3 regions of the Bradyrhizobium barranii subsp. barranii genome follow, and region 2 is predicted to be linked to each of the others. Evidence: riboswitches for the same ligand, from Rfam matches in the RefSeq annotation. Region 2 holds a riboswitch; each other region holds the start of a gene.
What was found. A riboswitch is a leader RNA that binds a small molecule or an ion and turns the genes downstream of it on or off. The one in region 2 is predicted to bind cobalamin.

Region 1 (5,979 bases), 320 kb from region 2:
GGCCGAACACGTGCAAGCCGTCGCCGAACTGGCTCTCCTTGAGATCGCAGACGAAGCGATCGATCCGCGGGATCGCTTCCGCCGGTGCAGCCGATGCATCGAGACCAAGATCGTCTTCGAGCCCTGCCGCACGCGCTTCGTCGCGAATCGCGGCGATCAGACGCTGACGTCGGGCGGGGTCGAGACCATCGGCGGTCGAATATTCGTCCAGGAGACGTTCGAGCCGACGGAGGCCTTCCGGCACCGCGGATTGTTCGAGCGGCGGCGGCAGATGGCCGATGGTGACGGCACCCAAGCGCCGCTTGGCCTGCGCGGCCTCGCCGGGATCGTTGACGATGAAGGGATAGATGACCGGCAGATCGCCGATCAGGGCTTCCGGCCAGCACGCGGACGACAGCGCCACGGATTTTCCGGGCAGCCATTCCAGCGTGCCATGCGCGCCCATGTGCACGACGGCATCGATGGCCTGCCCGCGGAGCCAAAGATAGAACGCGACATAGGCATGGCGCGGCGTGCGGGCGAGATCGTGATAGTCGGCATCGCGCGTCGTCGCATCGCCGCGCTCGGGCTGAACCGCGATGATCGATTGGCCACTTGCGATGGCCGCGAATTGAAATGCACCGTCGCGACAACTCGGGTCATCCGCCGGCGCGCCCCAGGCCTGCGCAAGATCATCCTTTAATGCTTGCGGGAGACGCGAGAGCGCGGCGCGGTAATCGGCGACGTTCCAGGTCAGTCGCTGCTTCAGCAACGTTTCGCCAAGTGCGGAGACCGGCACAACATCGAAGCCGGCCTCTGTCAGGTCAGACAGCAATGCCTCGACCGACGCAAGCGCATCGAGACCAACCGCATGCGCGATCTGATGTGGACGGCCCGGGTAGTTCGAGAGCACGAGCGCCACCCGCTTCTCGGCGGCTGGCGTGTCCGCGAGGCGCCGCCAGGCCGCAACGCGCGCGGCGACGGCCTTGACGCGCTCCTCATCGGGCCGGTGCGCCAGATGCGAAAATTGCAGATCGGGATCACGCTCCGCGGCCGATTTGAAACTCACCACGCCCGCGAACAGGCGGCCGTCGACCTCCGGCAGCACCACATGCATCGCGAGATCGCCGGGCGACAGGCCGCGCAGCGACTCCGCCCAGTCCTCGCGCCGTGCCGATGAGAGCGCGACCTGGAAGACGGGACACGATGCAGCATCGAACGGTGTCGTGCCGTCGTCGCCCATCGCCGAGAACGCCGTCGCGTTGACGATCGCGGCGGGAGGATTCGTCGCGAAATACGTCCGCAGCCAATCCGCAACGCCCGGAGCCTTCAGCGAGGTGACGAACACGCCATACGCGTCAAAGCCGCGCTCGCGCAGCGCCGCGATCAGGGCGTCGACCGGCCCGGTATCCGCGGCGGTGAGATAGGAACGATAGAAGGTCACGAGCGCGAGCGGCTTTCCCTCGCCTGCCATCGGCGCAGCAATGACACCACGCGCGGGATCGTAAAAGCCCATCTCAGGCAGGTTCATCTCGCCGACGACCGGGCCTGCGTAAAGGCCCGAGGCCAACGCGAGCTGCGCGATCGCGGCCTGGGCTGCAACAGGACCGCCGGTGTCACAGAGCACCTTGAGCCGGCGCAGCGTCGAAACCGGCAGGGTCGAGTAGGCATCGAGCCGCGTGTCGTCGCGGCCGTCGGCCGGCAGCACGGCCAGCACGATATTGCGGTCCTTCGCCAGCTGCTGCAGGGCCGCGAGCCCGTACGGCCAATAGGATTCACCGCCGATCAGGCGCACCAGGATGCCGCGCGCCTGCGACAGCGTGCGCTCGATATAGGTGTCGACCGACAACGGATGCCGCAGCTCCGCGAGATTGGCGAGCCGCAGCGACGGCAGGCTGTTGCGGCCGCGCCGCCAGCCGGCCGCGAACGCGGCAAGGTCGGAATCCGAGTACGAGAGCACCACGAGATCGGCCGGGTCCTGGCCGATGTCCCTTGGCGTCGCGGTCTCCTCGAGACCGCGGCTCTCGCGGAAGACGACGTGCATCAGATACCAGATCCTGAAAGCCCAAGTCCGACCTTGATCGCGGCCTCGTCGATATCGCCGTGCTCGCCGATCACAACGAGCTTCGACTGCCTGAGAGCTGCGCCCCAGGGCTTGTCGAACTGGTGGCGCACGCGCTCGCCGACCGCTTGCAGCAGAAGGCGCATCGGCTTGCCCGCGACCGCGATATAGCCTTTGACGCGCAGCACGTTCTGCTCGCGCGAAAGACGCTGCACCGACGCGACCAGTGCGTCGATGTCGCTGATTTCAGGAAGATCGATCACGACGGAGGCGAAATCGTCGTGCTCGTGATCCTCCTCGCCGTCGTGATGCGAGGGGCGCGCGGCGAGATCGTTCTCTGCGGCGGCGCCTAGGCCGAGGATGACGCGCGCATCGATCGCGCCATCGGTGACGGATAGCATCGGCACGCGGCGCGACATCTCGGCGGTGATGGCGGCCTTGGCGGCTTCGATCCCTGCGGCCCCCGCAAGATCGGCCTTGGTCAGCAACACGATGTCGGCGCAGGCGATCTGGTCCTCGAACACTTCCGACAGCGGCGTCTCGTGATCGAGATTTCCATCCGCCGCGCGCTGCGCTTCCACCGCAGCCGGGTCCGGCGCAAAACGGCCCGCGGCGACAGCCTCGGCATCGGCCAGCGCAATCACGCCATCGACCGTGATGCGCGAACGGATCTCCGGCCAGTCGAACGCCTTCAACAGCGGCTTCGGCAGCGACAGGCCAGAAGTCTCGATCAGGATGTGATCGGGCCGCACCGGCCGCGCCAAAAGCTTTTCCATGGTCGGAATGAAATCGTCCGCAACGGTGCAGCAGATGCAGCCATTGGCGAGTTCGACAATGTTCTCCTCCGGGCAATTCGCATCGGCACAGGATTTCAGGATCTCGCCGTCGACACCCTCGCTGCCGAACTCGTTGACCAGCACGGCGAGCTTCTTGCCGTCAGGGTTTGCGAGGAGATACTGGATCAGCGTCGTCTTGCCGGAGCCGAGAAAACCCGTGACCACCGTCACAGGGACTTTTGCGAGCGAGTTCATTCGGCGGCCTCCGGCAACACGGCAATGGGGGGAATGCGGGCAAGCGACTGCTTGCGGAAGATTTCGGGACGGCTGCGCCAGGGCACGAGGCCATCGGGCGCGGCGGCATAGGCCGCAGCACCCGCGACCACGTCCCTCGCATGGGCCTCTGACAGACGGCCATAGACATAGGACCAGCGGCCGGGCGCGCTGAGCGCAACCGAGCAACCCTGGCTGCATGCCGACAGGCATTCAACGGGAACCACATTGACGCCCTCGGGCACGCCGGCGTCGAGGATCGCACCATGCAGGCGCTTGCCGGGCGTCGTCTCACCCTCGTCGAGCGTCTGGCCGGCACGGCAGGTAATACAGACGTGAAGTGTGACGGTCATCGCCTCTTCCAGGATAAACAGCGGGAGGCGAAGAGGCACACGGACCATTCCCCCGAAGGTCCGTTTCCCCGTCGCGGAACACCCCGTCCGCCGGTCCAAAACTCGTCCGCGCTGGCAGGTCTCCCGGCTTGCGGAGCAGGGCTTTTGGCCCTTCGATCCCCGCCTTCCCGATCCCCCGGGGGATCAGTGGCTTCGGGCATCTCTCCGGTCACGGTCGCGGGGGCGGCTGCAGTTTGGAGCCGAATCTTGTCGATTCGGACCCTATCGCATTCCCTCTTCGCCTGTCATAGGACAGGAACCAACGCCGGGCCACCATTTGCCCCCGGCCGCCTCTTGTCAAGCCGAAGGACCCTGTCAGATGACGCCTGAACCGGATACCCAAACGGCCGAGGAAACCGACGCCCGCCACGCCGCGAAAATGGCGAAAATCAAGGTCGCCCGCGACAAGATCATGGCGACCAAGAGCGGCGAGAAGGGCCTCATCATCGTCCACACCGGCGCCGGCAAGGGCAAGTCCTCCTCCGCTTTCGGCATGATCGTCCGCTGTGTCGCCCATGGCTTCCCTTGCGCGGTCGTGCAGTTCATCAAGGGCGCCTGGGACACCGGCGAGCGGCGCCTGCTCACCGGCCATTTCGGCGAGCTCTGCCAGTTCCATGCGATGGGCGAAGGTTTCACCTGGGAGACGCAGGACCGCGCCCGCGACATCGCCGCAGCACAGGCCGGCTGGGCGAAGGCCAAGGAGCTGATATCAGACTCCAGTCTGCGCATGGTCGTGCTCGACGAGATCAACATCGCGCTGCGCTACGACTATCTCGACATCGCCGAGGTCGTCGACTTCCTGAAAACGCACAAGCCGCCGATGACGCATGTCGTGCTCACCGGGCGCAACGCCAAGGACGAGCTGATCGAGATCGCCGACCTCGTCACCGAGATGACGCTGGTCAAGCACCCCTTCCGCTCCGGCATCAAGGCGCAAGCCGGCGTCGAGTTCTGACGACGCCATGGCGCGGGCTTTAATGATTCAGGGAGCCGGCTCGGACGTAGGCAAGTCGCTCGTCGTCGCCGGCCTCGCCCGCGCCTTCACGCGGCGCGGCGTGCGCGTGCTGCCCTTCAAGCCGCAGAACATGTCGAACAACGCGGCCGTGACCGTCGACGGCGGCGAGATCGGTCGCGCCCAGGCGCTGCAGGCGCTGGCCGCCGGCGTCGAGCCGCACACCGACATGAACCCGGTGCTGCTGAAGCCCGAGACCGACGTCGGCGCGCAGGTGATCGTGCAGGGAAAGCGCATCGCGACCGCGCGGGCGCGTGAATATGCGGCGATGAAGCCGTCGTTGATGGGCGCGGTGCTGGAGAGTTTCGAGCGGCTGAAGGCGCGCGCCGATCTGGTGCTGGTCGAAGGCGCCGGCAGCCCGGCCGAGGTCAACCTGCGCAAGGCCGACATCGCCAATATGGGCTTTGCACGCAAAGCCGACGTGCCCGTCGTGCTAGTCGGCGACATCGACCGCGGCGGCGTCATCGCCCAGCTCGTCGGCATCAAGACGGTGATCGACCCCGACGATGCCGCGATGATCCAGGGTTTCGTCATCAACAAGTTCCGCGGCGACCCCTCGCTGTTCGACGACGGCTACAAGCTGATCGAGCAGAAGACCGCGTGGCGCGGCCTTGGCGTGCTGCCCTGGTTCGCGCGCGCCGGCGAGCTGCCGGCCGAGGACGCGCTGGGCCTGAGTGATGCGCGCAAGCCGGGCCAATGCAAGATCGCCTGCCTCGCGCTGTCGCGGATCGCCAATTTCGATGATCTCGATCCGTTGAAGCTCGAGCCTGGCGTCGATCTCGTCATGGTGCGGCCGGGCGAAGCTATCCCCGGCGATATCAGGCTCGTCATCATCCCCGGCTCGAAATCCACCCGCGGCGATCTCGCCTTTCTGCGCGCGCAGGGCTGGGACATCGATCTCCTGGCGCATCGTCGCCGCGGCGGCCATGTGCTTGGCCTCTGCGGCGGTTATCAGATGCTCGGACGCAGCGTCGCCGACCCTGACGGCATCGAAGGTCCCGCCGGCGACACGCCGGGCCTCGGACTTCTGGACGTCGCGACAATGATGAGCCCGCAGAAGACGCTGACGCGCGTCGCGGCTGTCCATGCCGCCACGGACCAGCCTATCGACGCCTACGAAATCCACATCGGCCACACCGACGGACCGGATCGCGCGCGCCCGTTTGCGAAACTGAACGGCGAGCCCGAAGGCGCGATCTCGCGCGATGGCCGCGTGCAAGGCAGCTATCTGCACGGCCTGTTCACGTCGGATGATTTCCGCAAGGCGTATCTCGCAAAGCTCGACATTCCGGCAGGCGACGAGCCTTATCATGCGAGGGTTGAGAGCGCGCTCGATGCCCTCGCCGATCACATCGAACAGCACCTCGACGTCGGCGGCCTGCTCGCGCTAGCGCGCTAGCGCCTCAGCAAGGCGCGTCCATTCGGCTTCGCGGCCCGGAAGCCCGAGGCGCAGCCATGCCGGCTGTTTCGCGAATACGCGCGACC
Region 2 (5,979 bases):
CGCCGGCCACACACTCGGCCATTGCGGCATCGCGGTGCGATCAGGCGAGAAATGGCTGCTGCATGCCGGCGACAGCTATTTCCACCACGGCCAGCTCGACGCGTCGCCGCACGTGCCGCTCATGCTCGGCTATTTCCAGCGCCGCGGCGACATGGACCGCAAGATGCGGATCGCCAACCAGGCGCGGCTGCGCGCGCTGAAGCTGAACCACGGCGACCGCGTGAGCATCGTCAACAGCCACGATCCCGTCGCCTATGAAAGCTGCCGCTGCGCTGCGCATTAGGGTGTCGAAGCCGGGCCGCCGGTTATGCGCCCGAACGCACTGCTTGAGTCCGGAGCAAGCGGTGCTTCACCGTTCGGGCGATTGCCGCTGGCGCGTCGTCGGGAATCGCAAAGCATGAGCTCGCGTTGATCTCGCACAGGACGTAGGTGTCGGTACCGGCGGCGTCGCGGGGCCCGTACAGGAAGTCGGCGTCCCAGATCACCGGCAGCGACGGTTCGTCGATGCCGAGCGTGTCCATCAGCTGCGGCGTCCATTCGTCCTCCATCGATCTTCGGAGCGTCTGGAATTGCGAAGCATCGGGTCCATGCATGATCCGTGGGCCCGGCTGCGCCTCGGGTGCGTCGGGGCCTTCCGGCGGCGGCGGGATCAGGGCCTTGATCAATTGATGCCCGAAGCCCGCGACCTTGGCGCCGCTCATGTAGCAGCGGATCATGCCGTCGGGCAGGCGGGGTTGGAACGCCTGGTCGATGACGCAGCCGCCCCATCCGAAATACGGTTCGCAGCGCGCGAGGAAGGCATCGAGCGGCATGTCCTCGGGCAGACTGCCGCGTTGGGCATGCAGCACGCGAACCATGGCGTCCGCGTTGGGCAGGGCCTCCACCTTCCACACCCCCTGGCCGCCATTGCCGCGATTTTGCTTGAGCACGCGCGGACCGTTCGCCTGAAGACGCGCGGGAAATTCGGCGCGGAAGCTTGCGGCGGTGTCATAGCGATGCGTGTCGGCTCCCCAGCCGAGATGACGCGTTCGGTAGAGCACCTCCTTGACGCCCATCTTCAGGATCACGTCGGGATGGGCGCTCACCCATGGCCCTTGCGCCGCAACGTCGCGAAGCAGCGGGTCGAGGGCCTCGCGCGTCTTGCCCTGATGGATCGGATCGACCCAGACGAGCACGCCATCGACGGCGAGCAGTTGATCGCGGACGGCGTCGGCGAAGATCTCGTCGTAGATCACCGGTCGGGCTTCGATGCCGACCGCGGCGAGTGCTTCGAAAACGCAGACGAAGCGGCTGTTTTGCGCCGTCGCGTCCCGGCGCGCGGCGGCGTCGCCGCGGGAGAGGATGGCAACGGTATGGCGGACAGGAGGATGGCGTTCGGTATCCATGCGCAAGCTCCACGAATGGCGTGCTGCGCAGAGCTTGGACCGAGGTCTCACGGGGAGTCTGCTTCGTCCCCACGCCGATCAATCTACGTGAGATCGTCCGGCCGTTGCAAGATGGTGTTTGTGCGGTTCCATCGAGACGGCGAACGCTTCGCGCGCGCCGCTACGGTGGCGGAGGATAGCGGTCGAATGTCGGCAGTTCGTGCGCGCGCTCCATCCATCGAAGGCGCTCTGCGACCTGGATGTGCATCGTCGCCGGTACGGCGTCGGGATCGTCGTAGGTCGCGCTCTGGACGTCGATGACCCCGGGCAACATGTCGGCATTGACATAAAACAGGCCGGTTCCGCAGTCGCCGCAAAAGTGCCGCCGCGCATGTTCCGAGGAGCTGTAGACCTTGGGCTCGCCCTTGGTCACCTTGACGGCATCGTCCGCGTACATCGTCCAGCCGACGACGGGAGCGCCCGCGTGAAGTCTGCAATCGCGGCAGTGACACAGCGCGTGCACGATCGCTTCGCCCTCGACCTGATAGCGGATCGCGCCGCAGTGACAGCCGCCGGTGATGGTGCTCATGCGTTCCTCCCGATGGAAGCGAGGTTTCGTTGATCGATAGCTCTCGAGACCTGCGGCTTCAACGGCGCAATCGATTTGCGATTGCGTCCTACTGTCGCGTGACACCTCCCGCCACGGCGCGGACGAGGTGATCCGCGACTACCACTTGAACGAAGCCGCGACCTCGTAGCTGCGCGGCGCGCCCAGGATGATCTGGTCGGTGTAACCCGGATCGCCCCACGCCGCGTAGAGCTTGTTGGTCAGGTTCCTCACGCGAAAGCTGATCCGGGTCTGGTCGACGCCCGGGAAATAGGCTTTTGGAATATCGACGAACGCGTATGCGTCGAAGATCGTGTAGGCGTCCATCGTGACCAGATTGTCCTGGAAGTTGAAGCGGTCGCCGACGTGACGGACGAGGCCGCCGATCTCCACCGGCAGCTTCGTGTCGAAGCGATAGGAGGCGCCGGCGTTGGCGATGAAGTTGGGAACGTTGGGCGGCGTCTTGCCCGAATAGGACTGGAAGTCGCCATTGCCGTCGACATAGGTGAAGTCGATGAAGCGCGACTGCACGAAGGCGACGTTACCCCACAGTTTCAGGCCCGCGACCGGATTGACCGCGGCGGCAATCTCGACGCCTTGGAGGCCATCTTGCCGGCGACGTTGAAGAGGATGCCGCTTTCGGGGACGTAGACGTTCTTGCGCTCGATGTCGAAGGCCGAGAACGTGGCCTCCGCGCGCTTGTCGGCCGACAGCAGCTTCACGCCGGTCTCGTAGGTCCGCGACGTCGTGAGCAGCAGCGGCGTCGTGGGCCTGAGGATGAAGATGTTCGCCACCGTCGGGTCGGCTGCCGTCGCGTACTGGCTGTAAAGCATCACGCCGGGCGCGATGTCCCAGGTGTAGCCGATGCGTCCGGTGACCGGATTGAACGTCTTCGAGAAAGGATAGTTGGCTTTCAGGAGGCCATTCTCGTCGAAGCGGGTCCGCGACAGCTCGATATTCTCAAAACGGATGCCGCCGATCAGCGCGAAGGTCGAGGTCAGCTTGAGCCGGTCCTCGAACGACAGCGAGGCGGTGTCGAGATGGGTGTAGATCTTCTCGTCGCTGCGCGGGCCGTAGAGGCCGCGGTCCGGATTGAGGAGGTCGACGTAGTCATTGAAGAACAGCGTGTCCTGCGAGACGTTGAACTGGTTGCTGCTCGCCGCCACGGTGGCGACGAAGCGATTGTCCATTCCGCCGAGATTGGAATTGACGGTGAGGTCGGTGATGTTGCCGTAGAGTCGCTGTGCGTGATCGAGCGCCAGGCGCTCGCGGTAGATGCTCTGCGCGCCTGCGAAATTGCCTACGGTCTGGTCAAACGACGAGATCTCGTTGTTGAACCAGTGCCGGTGGGCGTCATAGCCATAGACCTGGCTCTTCAGCGAGATGTTGTTGGTGATGTCCCATTGAAAGCCGCTGCGCAGCCAGAGCTCGCCGGCGCCGCTGTGATTGTCGAGCACGTTGTAGTTCGTGGTCAGCGTGCGCGCGTCGATGGTGACCGGGACCGGCGTGCCGCCGCCGAGGTAATAGTTGCTCCAGAGGCCGGAGACGACGCCATACGTCGGCACGATGCCCGGCGCGTTCGCCGGCACCAGCGGCGTCCCCCAGTAGAAGCGGTCGTTGTCCTGCCTGTATTCGGTCGCGCCCCAGATCCTCAGGTTCTCGTTGACGCGATAGTTCAGCTGGCCCGAGACGTTGCTGAGCTTCGAATAGGTGTCGTCGATAAAGCCCTTGTTGTTGAAATGGCTGATGTCGAAGCGGTAGTCGAGGCCGTTGATCAGCGTGCTGCCGCCCGATCCGTAACCGGCGCGATAGCCGTTGAAGGAATCGTAGGAGGTGAAGGCGTCGTTGACGATTGGTCCGGTGTGCGGCGCCTTGTTCACGTAGTTGATGGCGCCGCCGGTCGCACCGAGGCCCGCCACCAGCGAGTCCGGTCCCTTGATGATCTCGACCTGCTGGAGGCCAGCCACGTCCATGGGACGGCCGGTCATGGTCGACGGCCCGATCGGGATGCCGTTGTAGAGCGTGGAGATCTGGTCGCCGGAAAAGCCACGCATCGAGAAGATGGCGGGCGCGCCGGGCGCATCGCCGCCGGTGACGCCGACTGCAGCCTTGGCGACGTCGGTCGTGGTCCGGATGCCCAGGTCCTGCATCGTCCGCTGACTGATGACCTCGACGGTCGCCGGCATCTCGCGCGCCGTGATGCCGAGCCGGGAGCCGACGTCGGTGACGGCTGCCGTGTTGAGCGGCGTCTGCACCGGGCCGCTCGGAGCTTGCGTGGCCGGAACGGCGACAGCAGGGGCGCCACGATTGCGTCCCGCGGCGCGCCGGGCCGCGCGCTGCTTCTGAGTGCCCGGGCTGACGGCAGGAGCCTGTCGCGGCGCAGGCGGCGACACGATCACCGGACCGACCTCCCGGGAGCGGTTGTCCTGCGTCGCGCTTTGCGCGAGCGCCGCGGACGACAAGGACACCGACGAGAGCAGAGTAATCAGGAAAGCACGCGATAACGCTGGCCTTGCGCCAGCACGGAAATGAAGATTTTGCACGACAACGCTCTGCGGCGACGCAAACAAACCGTCACCGCGGTTGCCTTAGTCATCCACCTTCGCCCCAGGCGGCGGATGCACCGGCTACTTGTCCGACATCAGGGCACCCCGCCCAATGCGTTCGCGCGTGACCATGGCTGGTAGCAGGTTTCCTGGCTCGCGGGTCATCGCCTTCGACCACCTTCCCAGAGGCCCAAGCGGGGCTCCAGTGGTTCGTTTGGTCGTCGGCTATCCGCCTACAGTTGCGGGGGCAGCCCGCGGAATTGCCCACTGAGGTGGACGCACCGCATTCCCTTGAAGAGTCCTTGCGGACACTACCGATCACGAAACTGGCATCAGGGGATGAGCGCGTCAACATCCGCGCGGGCTGCTGGACGGGCCGGTCGGTCGATGGTGGCCTTGTGTTGCTGTTTTGCACGATAGTCCGAAGGACCGCGTCGAAACGTCCAACCCGGCCTCCGGACGAGCCTGGGTAACGAACGCTTGACCACGATCAATGACTGCCTTTGGTGTCCGAATATGCTACTGAGGCCGAGTTCCGGCCCGACAAGGTAAGTCGATATTGATGCAGTTCGTCCGTACCATCCTGGCAGTCGCCATCGCCATATCCTTGGCGATGCTGCCGGTTGGCGCGTCCGCGGCGAACCTCGCAATGTCGTCGGATGGCATGCAGACGGCCATGCACATGAGCGGCGACGCCGACATGTCGATGGACGATTGTTGTCCCGACATGAAGGGAACAGGCTCCCATAGCGGCGGCTACAAGTGCGGGATGGGTTTCTGCTGCGTCGGTGGGATCATCGCGCTCGGTGATGTCAGGCCCATGGCGTTCGAACGTCTCGCCGTCATGGCCAGCACGATGGCTATTCCCCCGGATCAGGTCGTTTCCTTCCGCGGCGGCAGTCCTCCTTTCCGACCTCCTCGAATCTGATCTCGCAAAGCCCGAGACGCGAGCGGCGTGCCTGCTCGCGACGACGACTGACGTGCGCGCTTCACGCGCCACGGCGAAAGATCAATTCATGAGGACAGGACAATGCTTTCCAAGATCAGCACCGCGGCTCTCGCCGCCACCCTTTCGCTTGCCGCTTCCGCCGCGATGGCGGGCGCGGGCGACTACGCCTTCGAGCCCGTCACTCCGCAGATGAAGAAGGGCGAAGATGTCACGCTCGCCGTTCGCCTGACGAACAAGCAGACCGGCAAGCCGATACCGGATGCGGTCATCTTCAAGACCCGCCTCGACATGGCCCCGGACGGGATGGCCGAGATGGAATCGGCGGTCGCGCCGCTGCCGTCCAGGGAGCCGGGCGTGTACGCCTTCAAGACGGACCTGCCGATGGCTGGCCGCTACCAGATGACGCTGTCCGTGAAGGTGCAGGGCGAACCGGAGACCGTCACCGGCAAGGTGATCGTCACGGCGATCAAGTGAGCGTTCGGGCGCTGCCCGGCAGCGCCCGACATTCCCCTT
Region 3 (5,979 bases), 330 kb from region 2:
CCGGCGAAGCGCCCGCAACGCCGTAACGCGCGATCGCAGCGTCGATCACGCGCGCCTTGTGCGCGCGGCCGGCCGCGTCGACGCCGGTACCGCAGCCCGCGATCTCCTCGGCACTGATGCCGAGCAGGCTCGCCGCAATCGCCGCCGACGTCGTGGTATTGCCGATGCCCATCTCGCCGAAGATCAGGAGATCGGGCCTGCTGGCTTCTGCGCGCGCGACTGCGCGCTGACCGGCTTCGAAGGCGAATGCCAGCTCCGTGGGGGGGAGCGCTGCTTCCACGCTGAAGTCGCGCGTGCCGCTGCGCGGCTTGTCAGTGACGATTCCTGCCATCTCCTCCTGCGCCAGCGTACCGGCGTCGACGACCTCAAGGTTTGAGCCAAGCTCACGCGCCAGCACCGAGATCGCGGCACCGCCCGAGGCAAAATTCGCCATCATCGCGATGGTCACTCCTTGCGGATAGGCCGACACGCCCTGCGCGACGATGCCGTGATCGCCGGCGAAGACGATGATCGGCACTCGCGCGGCGCGCGGCTGCTCGGTCGCCTGCAGGCCCGCAAGCTCGACCGCAAGCTGCTCCAGCCGGCCGAGCGCGCCGGCCGGTTTTGTGAGTTGCGCCTGACGCGCGAGCGCCGCCTCGCGGTGGACAGCGGAGACATCGGGGCATTTCCGGGTGACCCATTCAGGGAGCATGCTGCCTCGCTTACGGCCGGCGCTTGAGAATGTAGCTGTCCATGATCCAGCCATGCCGTTCGCGCGCATCCTGTCGCGCGGCGACGATGTGCGGGGCGATCTCGGCCAGAACGCCCGACATGACGATCTGATCGGGCATGCCGAGATAGGCGCCCCACCAGATGTGCAGCCCCGCAGGATCGAGCGACTGGAACGCCGTGCCGCCGTCGAGCATCACCACCACGGTATCGACGCCCTGCGGCCAGCCACCCTCGCGCAAGCGGCGCCCCGTCGTGACGAGGAAGGGCTCGCCGATGTCGTTGAGCGGCAGCGCATGCGCCGCGCACAGCGCCTGGATCGAAGTGATGCCGGGCACGACGTCGATATCAGGCAAGGGATCGAGCCGCCGCGCAATGCGCAGCGACGAATCATACAGTGAGGGATCGCCCCAGATCAGCAGCGCGACTTTGCCATCATCACCGAGATGGCTGGCGATCGTCTGCGACCAGGCCGCGGCCACGGCCTCGTGCCAATCGTCCACGCCCTTGTGATAATCCGCTTCACCGGCATCGCGCACGGGAAGATCGAACTCGGCAATGCGCGTCGTTTGATTGGTGAGCACATCCGCGCAGATCGTCCGCCTGAGATCTGCGAGATCGGACTTCGCCGTCCCCTTGCGCGGGATCAGGATGAGATCGGCCGCGTTGATGGCTTGAACGGCGGCGCGCGTGAGCTGCTCGGGATCGCCGCAACCGATGCCTATCAGGGAGAGCGTGAGCATCGCGCGTTCAGGGGCGGCCATGACGGCCGCCCCTTTGTCTCTTAAGCCGCGTTGTGCAGGCGCGGCGTGACGAGACCGGGCGCGGTGACGCCACGCAGCGATTTTGCCAGTGCCAGCACACCGAGGTCGGCCAGCGGCTCGATCACTATGACGAGCGCGTAGGAGGCCGCGAAGGTCGCGATGTTGACGAGGTTGGTCGCACCGAAGCCCGAGCCATAGAGCGCCCAGAACGCAACCCAGGCGATGACGCCGGCCTGATACGTGGTCGACAGCGCCAGCGCCTGCCGATACCTGAGATCGACATAGGCGGCGTTGCGGGCAATGATCCGCGCGGCGATCGCCTGGATCCCGAACAGCGGCACCAGCAGCGTGGTGACGTTCATGCCGAATTGCGGCAGATCGGGCGGCTCGAAGAAGATGCCCTGGAACAACAGTCCGAACGCAAGGCCGAAGGCCGCGGGCGCCGCCCCAAACAGCAGGAACAGGGTCGAGCCAAGGATGAAGTGCACCTCGGAGACGCCGACCGGGAAGTGCGGCAGGATCTCGAAGAAGACGAACACGAGGCCCGTGGTGGCGAGCGTCCGCGCCGCGAACGACGTGATGCCCTGCTCGCGCACGGTCTCGACCGCGAGCTTCAGCGCAACGCCGCCGACGGCGATGCCGGTTGCGTAACTCAACACGAGCTTGGCGCCCGATACAACTCCGGGTTCGATATGCATGGTTCAGTTCCTTCCTGCCGTCACACCCGACGGCCTTGGCCACAAAACATGCACGGCCGGTCTCCTGGCTCGCGGTTCACTGGGGTTCTCCGGCCTTCCCGGGCCTTGCGGCCCAGTGGCTGATCGGAGTCCCTCACCGCTTACAGTCGCGGGGGCGGCTGGGGTTTTGGGCGGCGCAACTGTCCGCCCACCCCCATTCCCGATTATGCTCTGGCGGCTTGCACCACCCCGAGCACCATGCGTCTCCTGTGTGCCCCTTTCGCCAGCCGGGCGTCAAGGGGCGAAGGGCGGCCGGGACGGTCATGACGGATAATCGCCCGCCAGCGCGCCGAACAGGATCACGGCAGCCGTCGAGGCGGCGCCGCCCCGCGCAAGCTGTTCGGCCAGCTCGGCAATGGTGGTGCGGACCAGCCGCTCGTCGGGACGACCGAGGGATTCGGCGAACAGCGCCGGGGTATCCGGCGCGAGGCCGTGCTCGATCAATTTTGCGACAAGCGCCGGAAAGGTGCGCCGGCCCATATAGACCACGGTGGTCGCTTCGGGATCCGCCAGCGCCGCCCAGTTCAAATTCTGCGGCAGCTCGCCGGTGACATCGGCCCCGGTCACGAACTGCACCCGGCGCGACGTGTGGCGCCGGGTCAGGGGAATGCCGGCTTGCGCGGCGGCGACACAGGCCGAGGTGATTCCGGGAATGATCTCGTAGCCGATGCCGGCTTCGCGCAGCGCCTCCAGCTCCTCCTCGAGCCGGCCAAAGATACCGGCATCGCCCGATTTCAGCCGCACCACACGGACGCCGGCCGCGGCGTAGTCGATCAGCAGGCGGTTGACGTGGTGCTGCTTGGTCGAGGGCCGCCCTGCCCGCTTCCCGACCGCGACGAGATTGGCGCCGGGCCGGGCCAGATCGAGGATCGCGCCGGAGGCGAGGTCGTCATAGAGCACGACGTCGGCATCGCGCAGCCGCGCGGCGCCTTTGAGCGTGAGGAGCTCGGGGTCGCCGGGGCCGGCCGAGATGAAAGTGACAAAACCGCTCACCGATCCTCCGCGATCAGATGGAAGAACGTGCCGGTGGCTTGTCCCCGCCGCGAGCCGGTCTCGGCGATGACCGCGCCTGTTGCATCGTGCACGACCGCCAGCGGCGTATCGGGCTGCGCGATAATCGTCGAATAGTGGAACTCATGACCGCGCAGGCGCGCACCGACCTGATGGCCCGGCATCGGCGCGGCGAGCGCAGCGAGACGATAGCCGAGATGCATGCGGCGCTTGGCAAAGCTCGTCTCCAGTCCGAGCAGGCCCGTCATCTCATGGCGAATGCCGTCGGCGTCGGTCAGAGCGGTTCCCAGCACCATATAGCCTCCGCATTCGCCGTGCACCGGCCGTGTGTCAGCGAACGCGCGCAAGCCACTGCGAAAGCGGGCATTGGCCGCGATCTTCCCCGCGTGCAGCTCGGGATAGCCGCCGGGCAGCCAGCAGACGTCGGCGCTCGCGTCGGGCGCTTCATCGGCAAGCGGCGAGAATGTCGAGATCTCGGCGCCGGCCGCGCGCCAGGCCTCCAGCATGTGCGGATAGATGAAGGAGAACGCGGCATCGCGGGCCAACGCAATGCGCTGCCCGGGCGGCGTCACGTTCATGCCGTTTACCGCCGGTTGCGGCGACCAGCTTGCTGCCGATCGCAGCACCGCATCGAGATCGACATGCTCGGCGACGAAGCGCGCGGCTTCGTCGATCAGCTTGCCGATCTCGGCCTGCTCCTCGGCCTGCACCAGGCCGAGATGCCGTTTCGGCAGGCTGATCTCGGCATGACGCGGCAGCGCGCCGAACACGGCGATGCCGGCGTCGTTGAGTGCACGCCGCACGAGATCTTCATGCCGTGGGCTGGCGACGCGGTTGAGCACCACGCCGGCAAGGCGCACACCGGCTCGATAGTCGCGAAGGCCTGCGGCGATCGCCGCCGCCGTCTGCGCCTGTCCGGAGGGATCGATCACCAGCAGCACCGGCCAGCCCAGCATCTCGGCAATGTCGGCGGTGGCGCCGGTGCCGGAGACGCCGCGCGCCGCGACGCCGTCGAACAGGCCCATCGAGCCCTCCGCGAGCACGACATCGGCATTAGTGCCGCGACCGACGAGATGAGCAATCGTCCCGCGATCCATCGCCCAGCTATCGACGTTGACGGAAGCGCGCCCCGTCGCAGCGGCATGGAAGGCGGGATCGATATAATCGGGCCCGCTCTTGAAGCACTGCACGTTCAATCCGCCATTGCGCCAGGCGCGCGCGAGCGCCAGCGTCAGCGTGGTCTTGCCGACGCCGGAGGCCGGCGCGGAGATGACGAGCCCTGCCGGCATCACGATGCCTCCGGAAAGCGCGGATCGGCGCCGACCGGCCGATAGCGGCGGTCGTAGTCGACGGCATAGAGGCGGCTCTCGTCGAAATCCGCCGCTCCAAGCGTCTTGCCAACCAAAATGAGTGCCGTGCGCTCCATCTCGGTGCCGACGGCGGCATCGAGCGTCGCCAGCGTGGCGCGAACGATGCGCTGGTCCGGCCAGCTCGCGCGCCAGACGATGGCGACCGGGCAATCCGCGCCGTAATGCGGCGTCAGCTCGGCGACGACCTTGTCGAGCAGATGGATCGACAGATGGATCGCGAGCACCGCACCGGTGGCGGCGAACGACGCGAGCTTTTCGCCCTCAGGCGTTGCGCTGGCGCGGCCCGGCGTGCGCGTCAGCACCACCGTCTGGGCAAGACCGGGAAGCGTCAGCTCGACCTCCAGTGCAGCTGCCGCAGCCGAGAAGGACGGCACGCCCGGCGTGACCGTGTAGGGAATACCGAGCGCGCGCAGGCGGCGAAGCTGCTCGCCCATCGCCGACCAGATCGCGAGATCGCCGGAATGCAAGCGAGCAACATCCTTGCCGTCGGCATGCGCGGCAGCGATCTCCGCGATGATCTCGTCGAGCGACAGCGGCGCGGTGTTGACGATGCGGGCGCCGGGCGGGCAATGCGCCAGCACGCCCTCGGGCACCAGCGAGCCCGCATAGAGGCAGACCGGACAGGCCGCGATCAGGTCGCGTCCGCGCAACGTCAGCAAATCCGGAGCGCCCGGTCCTGCACCGATGAAGTGCACCGTCATGCGCCGTCTCCTTCCGCGATCGCGGCGGTCGCGGTGCGATCCCGCGAGACCACCCGCGTCGCAATCAATCGCGCGCGGGGGCCAGCCGCAACGAGCGCCGCGGCTTCAGCGACCGAGCCCGTGCCGAACTTTTCCGCGACGAGTTTTGACTGCGTCGGCGTCTCGATGCCGGCCAGCATGTCCGCCGGAACCGGCTTGATCGGTACGCCGCATTCGCGCGCGAGCTGCTTCAGCACTTCCGCGTCGGCCTTGTCGCTGACAGTCGCGACCGCCGCGAGGCCTTCGGAACCACCGGCTGCCAGCAGCGCCTCGCGCAGCGAAGCCAGCGTGACATCCTTCTTGAATCCGAGTCCGGCGACTTTCATCGAACCGCACTCCATTGCACCACGGGCCGCGACGCTTCCCAGGACCTGTAGCGACCGAGCGGCGCTGCATAGGCAATCTCGACCCGCATCAACTCGCCGCCGTGGCGCTGGTGCAGTTCGCCGAGCAGCGCCTCCGTCTCCAGCGTCACCGCATGCGCGACGAGCCGCGCACCCGGCGAGAGCCGTGACCAGATGGCATCGAACATCGCGATATCGAGACCGCCACCGATGAAGACCGCGTCCGGCACTTCCAGCGCAGCGAGAGCTTCGGGCGCGGACGCCGCGATGACATTAATCCGATGCGCCAATCCAAACGCTGCAGC

Region 1: it holds a riboswitch for cobalamin, as region 2 does, so the genes downstream of both, J4G43_RS18765 (DUF1636 family protein) here and J4G43_RS17450 (TonB-dependent receptor) in region 2, are expected to answer to the same signal.
Region 3: it holds a riboswitch for cobalamin, as region 2 does, so the genes downstream of both, J4G43_RS18830 (energy-coupling factor ABC transporter permease) here and J4G43_RS17450 (TonB-dependent receptor) in region 2, are expected to answer to the same signal.

The regions. Positions count from the first base shown of each region.
Region 1 covers NZ_CP086136.1:3,974,606-3,980,584, reverse strand. Annotated here, with positions in the region: gene cobN (cobaltochelatase subunit CobN) at 1-2,023, opposite strand, end outside; gene cobW (cobalamin biosynthesis protein CobW) at 2,023-3,072, opposite strand; gene J4G43_RS18765 (DUF1636 family protein) at 3,069-3,443, opposite strand; cobalamin riboswitch at 3,540-3,761, opposite strand; gene cobO (cob(I)yrinic acid a,c-diamide adenosyltransferase) at 3,802-4,437, shown strand; gene J4G43_RS18755 (cobyric acid synthase) at 4,445-5,893, shown strand; gene cobD (threonine-phosphate decarboxylase CobD) at 5,882-5,979, opposite strand, start outside.
Region 2 covers NZ_CP086136.1:3,658,547-3,664,525, forward strand. Annotated here, with positions in the region: gene J4G43_RS17430 (MBL fold metallo-hydrolase) at 1-283, shown strand, start outside; gene J4G43_RS17435 (Cj0069 family protein) at 306-1,385, opposite strand; gene J4G43_RS17440 (GFA family protein) at 1,546-1,953, opposite strand; gene J4G43_RS17445 (TonB-dependent receptor domain-containing protein) at 2,092-2,559, opposite strand; gene J4G43_RS17450 (TonB-dependent receptor) at 2,526-4,439, opposite strand; cobalamin riboswitch at 4,640-4,848, opposite strand; gene J4G43_RS17455 (hypothetical protein) at 5,080-5,445, shown strand; gene J4G43_RS17460 (FixH family protein) at 5,548-5,940, shown strand.
Region 3 covers NZ_CP086136.1:3,986,640-3,992,618, reverse strand. Annotated here, with positions in the region: gene cobT (nicotinate-nucleotide--dimethylbenzimidazole phosphoribosyltransferase) at 1-691, opposite strand, end outside; gene cobF (precorrin-6A synthase (deacetylating)) at 702-1,451, opposite strand; gene J4G43_RS18830 (energy-coupling factor ABC transporter permease) at 1,493-2,170, opposite strand; cobalamin riboswitch at 2,208-2,425, opposite strand; gene cobA (uroporphyrinogen-III C-methyltransferase) at 2,471-3,202, opposite strand; gene J4G43_RS18820 (cobyrinic acid a,c-diamide synthase CobB) at 3,199-4,509, opposite strand; gene cobM (precorrin-4 C(11)-methyltransferase) at 4,509-5,291, opposite strand; gene J4G43_RS18810 (cobalamin biosynthesis protein) at 5,288-5,656, opposite strand; gene cbiT (precorrin-6Y C5,15-methyltransferase (decarboxylating) subunit CbiT) at 5,653-5,979, opposite strand, start outside.